DNA from 3 places in the Saccharopolyspora sp. NPDC002376 genome. Region 1 is predicted to be linked to each of the others. Evidence: riboswitches for the same ligand, from Rfam matches in the RefSeq annotation. Region 1 holds a riboswitch; each other region holds the start of a gene.
The links. Region 1 has a riboswitch for thiamine pyrophosphate ahead of ACWCO2_RS23355 (ECF transporter S component). Riboswitches for the same ligand answer to the same signal wherever they lie in the genome.
Positions count from the first base shown of each region.

Region 2: another riboswitch for thiamine pyrophosphate. It lies ahead of thiO (glycine oxidase ThiO); the one in region 1 lies ahead of ACWCO2_RS23355 (ECF transporter S component).
Region 3: another riboswitch for thiamine pyrophosphate. It lies ahead of thiD (bifunctional hydroxymethylpyrimidine kinase/phosphomethylpyrimidine kinase); the one in region 1 lies ahead of ACWCO2_RS23355 (ECF transporter S component).

Region 1 covers NZ_JBSFBZ010000037.1:38,357-40,612, reverse strand. Annotated here, with positions in the region: gene ACWCO2_RS23360 (ABC transporter ATP-binding protein) at 1-418, opposite strand, end outside; gene ACWCO2_RS23355 (ECF transporter S component) at 415-972, opposite strand; TPP riboswitch at 1,004-1,115, opposite strand; gene pqqE (pyrroloquinoline quinone biosynthesis protein PqqE) at 1,808-2,256, opposite strand, start outside.
Region 2 covers NZ_JBSFBZ010000009.1:49,074-51,329, reverse strand. Annotated here, with positions in the region: gene thiS (sulfur carrier protein ThiS) at 1-156, opposite strand, end outside; gene thiO (glycine oxidase ThiO) at 153-1,271, opposite strand; TPP riboswitch at 1,263-1,367, opposite strand; gene thiE (thiamine phosphate synthase) at 1,440-2,111, shown strand; gene ACWCO2_RS09160 (S1 family peptidase) at 2,190-2,256, opposite strand, start outside.
Region 3 covers NZ_JBSFBZ010000050.1:14,183-16,438, reverse strand. Annotated here, with positions in the region: gene tenA (thiaminase II) at 1-311, opposite strand, end outside; gene thiD (bifunctional hydroxymethylpyrimidine kinase/phosphomethylpyrimidine kinase) at 456-1,253, opposite strand; TPP riboswitch at 1,241-1,338, opposite strand; gene ACWCO2_RS27540 (hypothetical protein) at 1,364-1,612, opposite strand; gene ACWCO2_RS27535 (alpha/beta hydrolase family protein) at 1,756-2,256, opposite strand, start outside.

The sequences.
Region 1 (2,256 bases):
CGCCGCCGGACAGCGCCGACGTCGGCCGGTCGAGCGGGTAGTCCAAGCCGACCAGCTCGAGGGCCTCGGCGACCCGCCGCCAGATCTCCTCCCGAGGGATCCCGTTGTTCTCCGGCCCGAACGCCACATCGCGGCCGATCCGATCAGCCACCACCGCGGACCCGGGGTTCTGCAGCACCAGCCCGATCTGGCCGTCGACCTGGACGTCCCCGCTGGCCTCACCGGGCAGCGCGCCGCCGAGCACACCGGCCAGGGCGTGGATGACCGTTGACTTCCCCGCCCCGCTCGGCCCGGCCAGCAGAACCCGCTCGCCGGGCCGGATGCGCAGGTCGAGCTCGTGGATCGTGGGAGCGCGCCGTCCCAGCGGCTTCCAGCTGAAGCCCCGCAGCTCAGCGCGCAGCCCCGTTGAGATCGTCACACCGCTGTCCGCTCGTGGTGCTCCCGGCCGGGCCCGAAGGCGTCCAAAGCCCCGGTCGCGGCCAGACCGCGAACCAGTGCCCAGCCGCCCAGACCGGCGATGACGACTCCGGAGATCACGAAGAACCCGAGGTGAGCCAGCTGGTAGGGCAGCGCCCAGTCCACGTAGTAGACCTGCCACTCGTAGAACGACTCGAACGCCGCAGCGAGCGCAGCACCCAGCGCGGCGACCAGGGGACCGAACCGGGTCCACAGGAACACGCCCAGGACCAGCTCAACCCCCAGCCCCTGGACGCACCCGGAGACCACGGTCGACAGGCCCCAGCTGTTGCCGAGCAATGCCTCGACGGAAGCGCCGATGACCTCGGTCAGCAGCGCGGCCCCGGGCTTGCGAACAATCAGACCGCCGATCACGCCACCGAGCAGCCACGGACCCCCGAAGAGGCCGGCGCTGGGCGGAAAGGCGAATACGGAGAAGGTGCTCAACACCTGGTAGAGCTGGGACCAGCCCCAGAAAGCGACGCCGATCGCGACACCGAGCATGGCCACGGTCACGAAATCGATCGTCCGATAGCGGAAAGCGGCACCGCGCACCACTTGAACTCCCTTCGCCGGTGCTAACCGGAGCAGGTTCGGAGGGTCTGCGGCTCACCCGCACTCTCAGCGCCCTTCACAACGGCGCTCCCCTGTCATCAGCCCCACACACTACCTCCCGCATCAACGCTCTCAACACCGACTCCGTCCGGGGGAGTGGTGCTGGCGGCGGACGAAACTGTCCGCAGTGGGTCAACTGCCGGGCGTAGCGATCAGTGGATTCGTTGAGCCCTGGGCCCTCCCGCCGGATCCATGGGGAGTGCGCTTCTGGAGGGGTCCCTTCGGGTTCAAAGCCGAGGGGGGTCACCTGACCTGAGAAGCGATTTTGGCGGAACTGGGGCCCTCCTGCTGTGTCGACGGACGTCACCACCCTGCGAACAGTGGCGATATAGGGCGACGCGCGTGAGCTCCGTCCCTCCGGGACGTCGGTCCATGGCGGAGCGATAGGTGGTGACGGTGGCAGTTTTTCTTGAAATTGGCGTCGGTGCCCACTGCACGTTTCGTCTAAAACGTTGCCAATTTCAGGAAAAAACTGGCTCGCCTGCCAGGGTGGCCACCTACCGCTTTGAACCCCAAAGAAATCTTGCTCTCAACGCCACCTCTGCGCGCGTTCGTCCGCCCTGTAACACCGCTGCTGACACGATGGTGCCGTCCCATCGGCCCACGGATACGGCAGAAGAGCCCGAATTTTGGGAAAAACTGCCCGCCTGCCAATGCGACCACCAGCGAATCCACAGTGCACAGTCGTAGGTCGTGAGTGCGTAGCGGTGTTCTAGCACTGCTGTGCACTCACGACCTACGGGATGTCGCGGGGGTGGGGGCGTGGGGTGAGGACTTTTTCGCGGTGTTCTTCGTTGGCTGCTTGGACTGCTTCGGTGACGATGTTGTGGTCTGGGGAGAGGATGCAGACCGGGTCTGTGCGGGCTGGGTCCCCGGTGAGGAGGTAGGCCTGGCAGCGGCAGCCGCCGAAGTCGACTTCTCGGCGGGGGCAGCTGTGGCAGGGTTCGGGCATCCAGTCGGTTCCCCGGAAGGCCTGGAACATCGGTGAATCCGACCAGATCCGGCCCAGCGCGTCGGTGCGGACGTTGGGGTGTGGGAGCGGCAGGACGTGTGCGGCGGGGCAGGGGAGGACGTCGCCGTTGGGCACCACGGTGAGCTGGTGCGAGCCCCAGCCGCCCATGCAGGGTTTGGGGTAGCGGCTGTAGTAGTCGGGGAGCACGTAGATGATCTCCACCTGGCCCTTCA
Region 2 (2,256 bases), on a different contig from region 1:
GTTCAGCTCGGTCTCCAGCCAGCTCGCGCGCGGCACCACCGCACCGTCCACGGCCACCGCCACACCCCGGTCCGGCACTCCGAACTCCGCGAGCACCGCGGCGAGCACGGCGCCGTCGGCGACCTGCTGCCGTTTCCCGTTGATCACGACGTTCACTGCTGTCCTCCCAATCGGCTCGGATCGGTGGTCTTGATCAGCGCGTCGGGTTCGTCGCCGCGCAGCAGCGCGAGCACCGCGTCCACGGTCACCGGGGCGAGCAGGAACCCGCCGCGGTGGTGCGCGGTGGCGGCCAGCACGCCCGGCTCCAGCCAGCCGAGCACCGGCAGGTTGTCGTCGGTGCTGGGCCGCAGCCCGGCCTTGGCCTCGACCAGCTGGTACTCGGCGATGCCCGGCATCACCTGCTCGGCGTCGGCGATCAGGTCGCGCACTCCGCCGAGGGTGACTTCGGTGTCGAACCCGACCTCGTACTGGGTGGCGCCGAGCACCAGTCCCCCGTCGTCGCGCGGCACCAGGTAGACCGGGCGGCCGTGCACGGGACCGCGAACGGTGCGGCTCGGCGGCGGCAGCGCAGTGGTCCGTGCGCGGAGACGCAGGATTTCGCCCTTCACCGGGCGGATCCGATCGCGCAGCGCGGGGTGCAGAGAACCGGAGTGCGCGCCTGCGGCGATCACCGCAACATCGCAGTCCACAGTGGAATCTTCGAGCTCCACCGCGCCCTCGCGGACGCTTTTCGCCGCTGCTGCGACGAATTCGACCCCGGCAGCCGTCGCCGCAGCTCGCAACGCGGCCAACGCCAAGCGGTTGTCGACCGCGAGATCTCCCGGAACTTCGAGGCCACCGCGCACCGCGGGCCCCAAGGACGGTTCGAGCCGCCGCGCCTCCCGGCCCGAAAGCCGAGTCACCGTGCGGCCCTGACGGGACAGGTATTCGGCCAGTTCGTCCAGCTCCGCGCGATCCGCGCTGTCCACGCCGACCACGAGGGTGCCCTCGCGGCGCAGCCCGGACGGCAGACCGGACGTGCGGCTCAGCTCCTCGGCGAAATCGGGCCAGCGTTCCAGCGACGCGCTGCCCAGCTCGAGCAGCTCCTCCTCGCCGGGCCAGGCCTCGGCGATCGGCGCCAGCATTCCACCCGCCACGAAGGACGCACCGGACGCCGGTGCTGGATCGACCAACTGCACTCGATGCCCGGCGGCCGCTGCGCGCCAGGCGACGGACAACCCGATCACTCCACCGCCGACAACGACGACGTGCTCGGTTCGTTCTTCAGACAACTCCACGCTCCCTGCGCCGGCATGACCCGGATCAGGTTCGACGGTCGGGGCCAACGCCCCCTCTCAGCCCGCTACCGGGCTCCCGTGCTCACCGCTTTACACCGTACCTGCCGAGTACGCCGGCTCCGAGCCCGCATTCGCGCGCGCAGCAGAGCTACCCTGTGGGGCATGCCTGGAATGGACGGCTTCGGCATCCGCGCCCGCCTCAACGAGGCGCGGCTCTACCTGTGCACCGACGCCCGCACCGAACGCGGTGATCTCGCGGAGTTCGTGGACGCCGCGCTGGCCGGCGGCGTGGACATCGTGCAGCTGCGCGACAAGCAGCCCGGTGGCGCACCGCTGGAGGCGCGCCACGAGCTGGCGGCCCTGGAGGTGCTGGCCGAGGCGTGCGTGCGGCACGGCGCCCTGCTGGCGGTCAACGACCGCGCGGACATCGCGCTGGCCGCAGAGGCCGACATCCTGCACCTGGGGCAGGACGACCTGCCGGTGGACATCGCGCGGCGCATGATCGGCGAGCACATCGCGATCGGTCGCTCCACGCACGACGTAGTGCAGGCCGACGCCGCAGCGGCCGAGGCGGGCGTGGACTACTTCTGCACCGGCCCGGTGTGGACGACCCCGACCAAGCCGGGGCGCCCGGCGGCCGGGCTCGAGCTGGTCAAGCACGCGGCGGAGCACCGCGGGCACGGCCGACCGTGGTTCGCCATCGGCGGCATCGGCCCGGACAACCTCGACGAAGCGCTGAAGGCGGGCGCGGAGCGCGTCGTGGTGGTGCGAGCCATCACCGAAGCCGAAGACCCCCGCGCAGCAGCCCGAGAACTCCGCAACCGCCTCCCCTGACCAGCAGGGTCACCCCTGCCCACGAAGCGACCCCCGGTTGGGCTTGGGTACCGGGGGTCGCTTCGCGTGCGGGATGGATCAGCGGGTGAGCAGGGTCAGGCCGTAGGCCGAGAGGATCGGGTTGACCGGCTGGAAGTAGGTCGTT
Region 3 (2,256 bases), on a different contig from region 1:
AGCCCGAACTCGGCGACGTACCCGGCGTGCAGGCGACGCTCCTCGACCAGCGCACCCTGGGCGGCGCCGGACAGGAACGCGGCGTCCTCGGCGTTGTCGGCCCGGGTCGCCGCGGCCGCCAGGGCCTGCGCGAACCCGACCAGGTACCGGGCGTCCTGCACGATGTAGAAGGCGAACACCTCGCGGTCCAGGCTGCCGTCGGCGAGCCCGGTGTTGAACGGGTGCTCGACGATCGCCTTCCGCAGCTCGGCGGTGTGCTCCCAGGCCTGCGCGCAGAACCCGTCGGCGGCCGGGGTGGGAAGCTTGCTCATCGAAGTCCTCTCTCGGGGACCGCGATTTCAATGGAAATCAGACGTGCGATCTCCATTGAAATCGCGGGCGTTGTCCACAACGACCGGCGTGCCGTGGTGCCGACGCGCCGGTGATCCGCGAGTTCGATCAGAACCGCGGGAAGATCACCACCACTGGTGGAAGTGGTGCACCGGCCCGTGGCCGTGGCCGACGTCCAGTCGCTCGGACGCACGCAGCGCCTCGGTCAGGTACTCCTTGGCCTCGCGCACAGCCGTCAGCCAGTCCGGGCGCTGCGGGCGCAGCGCGGCGATGGCGGCCGAGAGGGTGCAGCCGGTGCCGTGGTCGTTGGTGGTCACGACCCGCTCGCTGGTCAGGAACTCGGCGCCCCCGTCGCCGTACAGCAGGTCCACACTGGACTCACCGGACAGGTGGCCGCCCTTGAGCAGCACCTGCTTGGCGCCGAGCCCGGCGAGCCGTTCGGCCTGCGCGGCCATGCCGTCGACCTCGACGAGCTCCGGCTCCCCCAGCAGATCTGCCGCCTCCGGCAGGTTCGGGGTGATCAGGTCGACCCGCGGCAGCAGCTCGTCGCGCAGCGCGCCGACCGCTTCCGGCGCGAGCAGCCGGTCCCCGCTCTTGGCGACCATGACCGGGTCCAGCACCACGTGCCGCGGCGCGTAGCGGTCCAGCACGTCGACCACCGCGCGGATCACCTCGGCGTTGGCCAGCATGCCGATCTTGACCGCGTCCACCCGCACGTCGTCGAGCAGCGTGACCAGCTGCGAGGTGATGAACGCCGGCGGCACCTCGTGCACCTCGGCAACCCCGGTGGTGGTCTGCGCGACCAGGGCGGTGATCACGGACATGCCGTAGGCGCCGTGCGCCGAGAAGGCCTTCAGGTCTGCCTGGACTCCGGCGCCACCGCTGGGGTCTGTTCCCGCGATGGTCAGCACGTTCGGAACCATGACGTCCCTCCGCTAGTACGAGCTAGGTCAGGTTCAACGGGTCTGATCTCAGCCTGGCCGAAACCGGGCACCCCGCGTCACTCGCACCAACCTAACCCGAGAGAGGGCCATCAGTCGATGAGCCCCACCACCGCACCGGCGCTGAGCGCCTCACCGGCCCGCACCTGGTGCCAGAGCGTCCCGGTGGCCAGCGCCGACACCCACCCGACGACCTCGCCGTCCATTCCGACCTCGGCCAACCGGTCGCCGACGTGCACGGCGCTCCCATCAGCGGCCAACCACCGCACCAGCACCCCGCGCACCGGAGCCAGCCCCACCACCGGACGACGCCGCAACTCCGGAAACACCAACTCGGTCATCTGCGCACCCTCCGCAAACAACCCAGGATCACCCCGGCCGTCCGCAGCGACAAGGAGCGCGAAACCGAACACACCCAATGGCCCACGGTCAACCGGACCGAACATGCACATCGATCAGGTCAACGACCTGCGGAAACGGCGATCTACGAGAGATGGCGGCGGAACCACGAGGTCAGGCCGTCGTCCACCTCGCGGGCCAGCGGTAGCTGCGGTGCGGGCTCGATGCCGGGCTCATCGGCGAGCGCATGCGCCAATCCGGGGATGGACAGCAGTTCGGACCGCTCCCCCACAGCGTCGACGAGGCGCGACGCGTCGGCGCGCAGCGGTGGGGCGTCGAGCTCACCGCTGACGACCAGCAGCGGCGCGCGCTCGGCGATGGTGTCCGCCTTGGCGATGAAGTCCAGGCTGTCGGCAGCCCGAGCGGATTCGGCGTCGTAGGAGTACTCGCCCGGGAACATGTCGACGACGGTCCGGATCCGGATGGCGGAGTTCACGACAGCGGCGGCGAAGACGGGAATCCCGGTGTCGGCCAGGATCCGCAGCGCGACGGCCCCACCGAGCGAGCCGCCGAGCACACCGATCGGGCCGTCGTCGACCGGCAGCTGCGCACGGATCGATTCCAGCGCGGCCGGGAACTCCTCGCT